Regions from separate parts of the Novosphingobium sp. BL-52-GroH genome, predicted to be linked through region 4. Evidence: riboswitches for the same ligand, from Rfam matches in the RefSeq annotation. Region 4 holds a riboswitch; each other region holds the start of a gene.
The links. A riboswitch is a leader RNA that binds a small molecule or an ion and turns the genes downstream of it on or off. The one in region 4 is predicted to bind cobalamin.

Region 1: it holds a riboswitch for cobalamin, as region 4 does, so the genes downstream of both, ACFFDA_RS12590 (PepSY-associated TM helix domain-containing protein) here and ACFFDA_RS04425 (CbtB-domain containing protein) in region 4, are expected to answer to the same signal.
Region 2: it holds a riboswitch for cobalamin, as region 4 does, so the genes downstream of both, ACFFDA_RS18430 (TonB-dependent receptor plug domain-containing protein) here and ACFFDA_RS04425 (CbtB-domain containing protein) in region 4, are expected to answer to the same signal.
Region 3: it holds a riboswitch for cobalamin, as region 4 does, so the genes downstream of both, ACFFDA_RS22880 (DUF1636 domain-containing protein) here and ACFFDA_RS04425 (CbtB-domain containing protein) in region 4, are expected to answer to the same signal.

The regions. Positions count from the first base shown of each region.
Region 1 covers NZ_CP171151.1:524,291-526,484, reverse strand. The annotation lists gene ACFFDA_RS12595 (hypothetical protein) at 1-367, opposite strand, end outside; cobalamin riboswitch at 539-782, shown strand; gene ACFFDA_RS12590 (PepSY-associated TM helix domain-containing protein) at 997-2,172, shown strand.
Region 2 covers NZ_CP171152.1:1,233,829-1,236,022, forward strand. The annotation lists gene ACFFDA_RS18430 (TonB-dependent receptor plug domain-containing protein) at 1-1,252, opposite strand, end outside; cobalamin riboswitch at 1,356-1,561, opposite strand; gene ACFFDA_RS18435 (cell wall hydrolase) at 1,834-2,194, shown strand, end outside.
Region 3 covers NZ_CP171152.1:2,121,635-2,123,828, forward strand. The annotation lists gene cobT (nicotinate-nucleotide--dimethylbenzimidazole phosphoribosyltransferase) at 1-602, opposite strand, end outside; gene ACFFDA_RS22880 (DUF1636 domain-containing protein) at 599-1,006, opposite strand; cobalamin riboswitch at 1,190-1,381, opposite strand; gene ACFFDA_RS22885 (cobyrinate a,c-diamide synthase) at 1,453-2,194, shown strand, end outside.
Region 4 covers NZ_CP171149.1:1,028,078-1,030,271, forward strand. The annotation lists cobalamin riboswitch at 1-198, opposite strand, end outside; gene ACFFDA_RS04420 (histidine phosphatase family protein) at 267-854, opposite strand; cobalamin riboswitch at 853-998, shown strand; gene ACFFDA_RS04425 (CbtB-domain containing protein) at 1,030-1,257, shown strand; gene ACFFDA_RS04430 (CbtA family protein) at 1,265-2,014, shown strand.

The DNA.
Region 1 (2,194 bases), on a different replicon from region 4:
TCGCGAGCGTCGGGGGGCCTCGGAGCGGCGGGCGACTATAGGAGAAGCGGTGCTGCGCCATGGCGCGGGCAGGCATGAAGCCAAGCAAGATAAGGAAGGTGAGCGCCATCGCCAGCAATGGCGCATCAGCGCCGCCGAGCGCGCCCATACCGAGGGTGGTGAACGCGCACTTTCCGTCAGGCAAGCTACCTTTGTTGTGTCCTCCCGGCTGCCTCTTGCTGTCCATCTGGATAGCGATGGTGGTCGTGCGGTGTTCGATACCGTCAAAACAGAGCTGCACAGTCAGGAATTTCGTGCTGGTCGATGCGACCATGTAACCCTGCGGCACCACGAACTTCGCGCACAACGCCAGCATCACCATCAGCAAGGCGAGACTGCGATGATCGCGGATCAAAGCGCGGAAATGGCATTGAGGTGCCCCTTATCCGGCTGGGAGGCGAAAGTCATGCGACAGAATGTCCTATGGTGTTTTCGTAATCATCTTGCGGTTCCAGAATGATTCGCATATCGGCGCACACACGATGCCGGGGACAAATCCGGTTTCGATGATCGCGTCGGTGCCTCGAAAGAGGCTTAATAGGGAACATGGTGCGGGTGGACTTCCACCCTAAGCCAAGGCTGTCCCTGCAACTGTAAGCGGCGAGCGCGATGTACATGTGCGGCGGGCAATTGCCTTGTCGCCAGCCACTGGGTCGGACGCAAAATCCTGCGAGACCTGGGAAGGCCGTACATCAAGCTGTGACCCGTGAGCCAGGAGACCTGCCGGCGATGTGGTCGCTCTTGCTTTGGTCCAGGGGATGGTCAGGGCACGGTACTCCGTCTGAGCGACGAGTTGCGGCTGGGTCCGCAGCGGTGGGCAACCGCCGGTCGCCTCCTCGCGCCCGGCATCCTCCGCTGTAACTGTTTCGGTACGTTACCGGGACTGGTCCTAACCGTTCGAAACTTGTGGCTGCTGTCGCGCCCCTCGATGCGCGGGAGACAGGTGGAGGCGTGCGGGTGGAACAGGGCAAGGCAAGGCGATCAGCGAAAGCGCGGCAGTCCACGACGGCCTTGCTGCACCTGTGGCTTGGCCTCAGCGTCGGCCTTCTGCTGACCATCTGCGGGCTGACCGGCAGCTATCTCACCTTTCATCAGCAGATAGAGCGATCGGCCTTGGCCGAGTTGCGTCTTTCTCCCGGAGTCCAGCCCGCGAGCTATGAGGCGGTCTACCGAACCCTGACCCACGTCGCTCCATCCGCGCCCGGAGACTGGAACATCGAGCTTCCTGTCGGCGGCGGCATTATTACGAGCAGACTGCCCGGCAAGGATGGCCCGCGCATGGTGTCGATAGACCCCGCAACGCTGCGTGTCGTGCGCGACGTGCAGTGGGGGGAGACCATCTCCACCTGGTTGTATGAACTGCACTATCATCTGCTGATGGGGCGCACCGGCGCGAGCGTGATGGGCGTTGCAGGGATTGCCATTATGGTGCTGCTCGCCCTTGGCGGTGTCCTGTGGTGGCGATCGGGGCGGTCCATGCGGAGCCGTCTCTCCTTCCGGGCCAGCGGGACAGGGCAGCGCAAGCTCTATGACGCGCATCGTCTGATCGGCCTTGCGAGCCTCCTCCTCCTTTTCATCAGCGTTCTGACGGCGGTGGCGATGAGCCTGCCCAAGCATGTGCGACCGATGCTGGCGGCGGTATCGCCCATCTCCCGTCTCTCTGACACCAGTTCCGGCTCGGCCCGTGGCAGACCCAGAATGGGCATTGACCGCGCTCTGGCGATCGCCCGTACGGCAGTGCCCGATGGCGAGGTCCGCTGGATCAGGGTGCCTGCCAAGAGCGAGGGTGCGTATATCGTCCGCTTCTGGCAGCCCGGCGAGCCGAGCAGGCGCTTCCCTAAGAGCAGCGTCTCGATCGATCAGTATGACGGTCGCGTGCTCGCGATCTACCGCGCGCCGCGGGGCTCGATCAGTGATGGCATATTGCTGTGGCTCTATCCTTTGCATGGCGGCGAAGCCTTCGGCGTCGCGGGACGGGTCATTGTTGCTCTCCTCGGCTTGGTCCCTGCCATCCTGTTCGTGACGGGCCTCCTTCGCTGGCGGAGCAAGGTCGCACGTCTGGCTGCAGCCACACGGAAACAGGCCAAAGTTTTGAATACCGACGCCCGGCCGGCCACCATCCGCAATCAATGATATGTTGTATCATTCAATCTTC
Region 2 (2,194 bases), on a different replicon from region 4:
AGCCCTCGCCGTAGCTGGCGCGCAGTACGGGCGCGTCGATGCCCTCGCCGATCACCCAGGCGCCGTTGGCGGCCAGCGTGGTCTTGTGGCCGAAGTCCTCGTGGTCGTCGTAGCGCACGCCGCCGTTCAGCGTCAGCCCGGTCAGCGGGCGCAGCGTCAGGTTGCCGTAGTAGCTGTCGAGCGAGGTCGAATCCCTGGAACCGTAGTTGTCGTCGAACTTCTGCTTCTCGGTCTCGGCGCCAAGCTGGACGCTGGCCATCTCGACGGGGGCGAAGCTCACCTGGCCTTCGAAGCGCTCGGTGCGGCCGTTGGTGATGTAGGGGCCGTACTCGGCGTCGTCCGACACGCGGCGGGTGTCGTTGATGCCATAGCCCACGCGCGCCGACAGCCGGTCGTCGAGGCCGGTGTAGCGCACGTTGGCATAGCCCAGCGTATCGCGCTTGCGGCCCAGGTTGAGCGCATCGGCGCCGGTGTTGTCGTAGTCGTAGTCCGCCTTGGTGTAGAAGCCGCCGGCATCGACCGACAGGCCCTCGGCCAATTCGACCTCGGCGCGCGCGTTGGCGCTCTTGCTCTCGAAGCCGTCCTTCTCGGTGGCGCCGCGCCGCTCGTCGAAGGCGGAGAAGCCGTCGCCCTTGAGCCAGTTGCCGCCCAGCGTCAGCCCGACCGGACCGATCAGGCCGGCGGCCGAGACGCTCGCCTGCTTGCGGTCGCGCCAGCCGTATTCGGCCTGGGCGCGCGCGGTCCACTGCTCGGTCGGGCGCTCGGTGATGAAGTTGATGACGCCGCCGATCGCGCGGCTGCCCCACAGGACGCCCGAGGACCCGCGCACCTCCTCGACGCGGTCGAACTGGCCGATGGTCAGCGCGCCGAAGTCGAAGCCGCCGCCGACGTCGCCCGGATCGTTGATGCGCACGCCGTCGATCAGCACGAGGCTCTGCGCGTTCTCGGCGCCGCGCACGAACACGCTGGAAGGCTGGCCGAAGCCACCCGCCTGCACCACCGAGATGCCGGGGATGCGCGCCAGCACGTCGGTCGCGGTGGTCGCCTGGGTGCGTTCGATCTCGTCGCGGGTGACCACGGTGATCGACTGGCCGACCTGGGTGATGGGGGTGGGCGTGCGGTTGGCGGTGACGACGAGGGGCTCGATCCGCGTCGCGGTCGGCATCACGCCTTCATCGGCATAAGGCGCGTCCTGCGCCATCGCAGGAGTGCTCGCAGCCAGCGCGGTGCCGATCAGAAACAGGTACTTCATTCTATGTCCTCCGAACCTTGAACGTTTTCGCCGTTCATGGCGGAGGCACCTGCGCCCTTCCTCATGGCGCGTGGGCTCGCTGCACCCGGAACACCCCGTCCGGCTGCGGAACGACCGTCTGGGCAGGTCTCCTGGCTCCCGGATCATCGCCCGTCCCCGCCTTCCCAGCCCCATCCCTCGCAAGGAAATCCGGCCAGTGGCGCGCGTGGAGACGGACTCTCCGGTCACAGTTGCGGGGACAGCGCCGGATTCGCGGCCGGCTTCCCTCTTAGGCCCGGCTTTGCGGGCACCCATGACGTGACGCGCCGATAGGGCGAGGGTGCGCGGTTTGCAAGCTTGCGCATCCGCCATCCCGGCGCGGCCCGGGACGATGGGGCCAAATCTTAACCGCTTAAGCCTATACGCCCACCCTGTACCGCAACGGGACGACGCCGAATGGCAGGATGCGCCACTCGCAATAGACGGTAAGGCCGGGGGTGCAGACATGCGCCTCCCTTTGGATCAGGATTCGAGTGCCCCCATCCCTCCCCCTTTCCGGACCCGAAGCCGCTACGACGGCGGACGCCGGATTCCGGGCCGGATTGCGGGGTGCATTCCGGGAAACCGAGACCTTCGAGCGCCCGCGCGACTTTTCGGGGCGCTTTGCCCGCCGCGTGCGCGGGGTCGGGCGGCACCATCCGGTCAAGCTGCGCCGCCGCTGGACGCTCGGCGTCACCGCGCTCGCCGCGGTCGCCTTGCCTGCCTTCGCCGAGCCGTCCGGGTGGGAGCGCTTCGCCATCGCCGACGCCGTCTCGCCCGAGACCGCGGTTTCGCCGATGCCCTTCGAGCAGGCCGGCGCCAGCTTCCCGGGCTCGGCCTTCTACTACCTCGACACTGCGCCGGCGCCGCTGCGCGTGGGCGAAGGCATCCGCTCGGACGCCGACGATGCCGTGTCCGGCCCCA
Region 3 (2,194 bases), on a different replicon from region 4:
TTGCGCAGCAGCCCCGCCTCGTCGACGCCGGTGCCGCGCCCGATCCAGTCGCCCGGCTCGCCACCCTGCGCCTGTGCGCAGAGGGCAGCGGCGGGGGTGGTGTTGCCGATGCCCATCTCGCCAACGAGCAAAAGCTGGGTATCGTCGAGCAGCGCCGCTGCGCCCTGGTTGAGGGCGTCGAGGCATTCCTCCACGCTCATCGCCGCCTCGCGGGTTATGTCGCCGGTCGGCCGGTCGAGATCGAGCGCGACCACCGAAAGGTTCGCCGCGCAGGCTCGCGTCAGGGCGTTGATCGCGGCGCCGCCGGCCTGGAAATTGGCCACCATCTGGACGGTGACTTCGGGCGGATAGGCGCTTACCCCCCGTGCCGCGACGCCGTGATTGCCGGCGAAGACGACCGCCTGCACCGTGTCCGCACGGGGCCGCCCGGTGCGCTGCCAACCCGCCATGAACACGGCGACGTCCTCGAGCCGCCCGAGCGCGCCAGCCGGCTTGGTCAGCCGCGACTGGCGGTCGAGCGCGGCCGCCCGGCCTGCGGCATCGGCCTCGGGCAGGGCGGCGAGGGCGGCGGCGAAGGCGGCGGGGTCATCGAAACGGATCATGTACAGACGAAGCCTTCCGGCGGGGTGCGGGTGATGAAATGGCCTTTCACGCCCTGCGGCCATTCGCGGAAGGGCACGCGCCCCTCGTCGCTGGCGGCATGGGCGGCGGCATATTGGAGGATCGCGCGGGCCGCCTCGGCGTCGGGCGTGAAATCGCCCAGCACGTAGCCGACCTTGCCCGGTGCGCGGATGTGGACGGTGCAGGAGCGGGCACAGGCGAAGAGGCAGGGCATGGCCTGGATCGCCACGCCCTGCAGCGCCGGATCGGCGGCCTGGACGCTGCGCATCGCGTCTTCCAGCAAGGCGCCGCCGCGCCGGCCCTGCTCGTCCTGGCGGGCTTCGGTGCTGAGACGGCAAGTGTTGCACACGACGACCGATGGTCCGGGCACGACGGGTTCGAGCATCACAGGCAGCTCCTTGTTCCGAAACTGGCGGTGGAAGACAGCGCGACTATGGCGAACAATCGGGGATTCACGGGCACTTCCTTCGGCAGACGACATCGACCTCCTCGGCCCGCAGGCCGCTGAAGTCCGAGTGTCGTCACGCGAGGAATTGCACCCTCGTCCGGCCGGAGCACCCTGTCCGGTCGAAGAACGACTGCGCCGGGCAGGTCTCCTGGCTCGCGGGTCGGTGCCAGTTCGGCCGCCTTCTCAGGACCGTGGGTCCCAATGGCGTAGTGGCCGAATGGCTCGCCGCTTACAGTTGCAGGGGCAGCCCGGGTCTTTCACCCGAGTTCCCTTTTGATCCCCTTGCGGGGAACCTGGCGCGATGCGGCAACTATCTTGCCCGGAGGCGGGGCGCAAGAGGCCGGTGCTTGCGCGGATCGGCGAAGCTCCATAGGCGGCGGTGCATGATCGAGGAAACATCCAGGCACTGTCCTGCGCTGCTGGTCGCCGCGCCCGCCTCCGGCCAAGGCAAGACGCTGGTCACCGCCGCGCTCGCCCGCCGCCACCGTGACGCGGGACGGCGGGTGCGCGTGTTCAAATGCGGCCCCGACTTCCTCGACCCGATGGTCCTGGAAGTGGCCAGCGGGGCGCCGGTGCACCAGCTCGACCTGTTCATGTGCGGCGAGGATCAGTGTCGTGCCCTGCTGCACGAAGCGGCGGCCGAGGCGGACCTGATCCTCGTCGAGGGCGTGATGGGACTGTTCGACGGCGATCCCAGCGCCGCCGACCTGGCGCAGCGCTTCGGCCTGCCGGTGCTGGCGGTGGTCGACGGTTCCTCGATGGCGCAGACGTTCGGGGCGCTCGTCCATGGGCTTGCGACATACCGGCCGGGGCTGGACCTCCATGCGGTGATCGCCAACCGGGTCGGCAGCGAGCGCCATGCGCACCTGCTCGAACAGAGCGTGCCCGCAGCGGTGACCTGGCTCGGCGCGCTCCCGCGCGAGGCGGACGTGGCGCTGCCCGAACGGCATCTCGGGCTGGTGCAGGCGGGCGAAGTCGACGATCTCGATGCGCGGCTGGCGCGGGCTGCGGCGCTGTTGCCCGAGGCGGCATTGCACCTGCCGCCGCCGGTGCCCTTCGCAGCGCCAGTGGACCGCCTGGGCATCGCCCCGGGCCTTGCCGGCAAGCGCATCGCCGTCGCCCGCG
Region 4 (2,194 bases):
GCCTTCCCAGGCCTCGCATGTCGCAGCGTCCGGCCCAGTGGCTGGCGGCCCGGGTCTTCCCGTCCGCACATGTACATCGCGCTCGCCGCTTACAGTTGCAGGGACAGCCTCGGATTCGAAAGGTCCGCTTGCGCGGATATCCCTCACCGTGTTCCCGTTTTAAGCCTCTTTCGAGGCACCGGCGCGATCATTTCGCCCGGGCTCGCTCGTGTAGCCTGCCCGGACGGAGCGGCGGATATCGACAGTTGCGACAGTTCGCAAGAGGGTCAATCGAGCCCTAGCGACTGCAACCGCCACCTGCCGTTGAAGGACAGCACCGTCCGCGAGAGCGGCGCCACGTCGATGGCGAGAGTGGCGGGAAGGGGAATGTCCAGCGCGTGGGCCAGCGCGGCGCGGATCGGCATCGCATGGGTGATCGCGCAGGACGTTGCCGGCGCCGCGGCTATGGCGTTGAGCCAGCGGCCGATGCGCGCCTGCACTTGCGCCATGGTCTCGCCGTCGGGCGTGCCCTGCACGGGATCGGCAAGCCAGGCAGGCAGAGCGGCCGTGTCTGCTGACGCGATCGCGTCGAAAGACCTGCCGGACCATGTCCCGTGGTCGATGTCTGCCAGCGCGGGATCGATCCGGGCGGCAAGGCCCATGGTGGCGGCAGTTTCCGCAGCTGCGCGGGAGGGCGCGTGCAGCACATCGCCTGCGAATCGCACCGGCAGGACGCACGCCGCCGCGGCGCGTCGGCCAGGCTCGTCGAGCGCGTCGTCGGGGCCGGGAAAACCGCCGCTGCGGCTTAGCGGTGTCGTGGCCGCGCAGAGCAGCAGCAGGGTCGTCGCCAGGGAAACCTCCAAAAGCGTTGCCAACTCGGCATTGACCGGATGGCCGATCGGGCCCTAAGTGGCCGGGACTTTCAGGATGGGGAAGCCGGTGAAAATCCGGCGCGGTCGCGCCACTGTAATCGACGTTCGCCGTCGAGAGCCAGACCTTCACCCTGGAATTTGTATCCCCGGGACGCGAAATCCCCTGAAGGAGCGTGACATGTCCAAGTCTGCAGCCCTGTTCGACGACAGTTTCATTCCCGTACAGGGTGGCACCGCCATCCCGGTCGAGGACATCGCCCCCTGGGCCGTGCTCGGCACGTTGCTGGCGCTCATCTTCCTCTACTTCGTCAGCACCGAGCAGGGCGCCTTCGCGCTGTTCCAGGGCATGTACGTGCACGAGTTCGTCCACGACGGACGCCATCTTCTCGGCTTCCCCTGCCACTGATCCGGCGATGACCAGGGACCTGTTGTGGCGCGGAATGCTGGCCGGCATTCTCGCGGCCCTGCTCGCCACGCTCTTCGCGCGCGCCTTCGCCGAACCGCAGATCGACCTTGCCATCGGTGTCGAGCAATCGCACGCGGCACATCATATGAGCGGGCCAGCGCCCGCTGCCGAGCCGGAGGAGGAACTCGTCAGCCGCTCGACGCAGAAGGGCGCCGGGCTGTTGACCGCCATGGCGCTCTACGGTGCGGCGGTAGGCGGCATCTTCGCGCTGGTCTTCGCCTATGGCTATGGCCGCTTCGGCGCGGCCGGGCCGCGCAGCCTGGCGCTGCTGATGGCGGGGCTGGTGTTCCTGCTGGTGGTCGTCGTGCCGGCCATCAAGTATCCGCAGACGCCGCCCGCGGTGGGTAAGCACGAGACGGTTGGCCTGCGCACGGCGGCCTACTTCGCGATGATCGTCCTCTCGCTGGGCGCGGCGGTGATCGCCGGCAAGGTGCGCGCGGTCCTTGCGGCGCGGTCCGGGCGCGGGTTCGATGCGACGCTGCTGGCGGTCGGCAGCTATTGCGCGATCGTCGGCCTGGGGCAGTTCCTGCTGCCCACCGTGGACGAAGTTCCGGCCGATTTTCCGGCGACGCTGCTGTGGAATTTCCGCGTCGCCTCCATCGGCACGCAATTCCTCCTGTGGGCGACGATCGGCATCGCCTTCGGGCTATGGGCGGAGACCGTGCTCAAGCGACAGGGTGCTTCGCCCGCGCGCTGAAATCCGCTCCCTGTCGGCAGGCCGGTCCGGGCGCGCCCCGGGCCGTGCGGGCAGGAGCGATAATCGCTGGCCTAGGGCTCGATGATCGGTCACCTTGCGCATGCCCATCCTGGCAGGAGTATGCGTGTACCGCTCAACGTTGATCGCCGTCAGTGCAATCGTTTCCGCCACGCCCTGCGC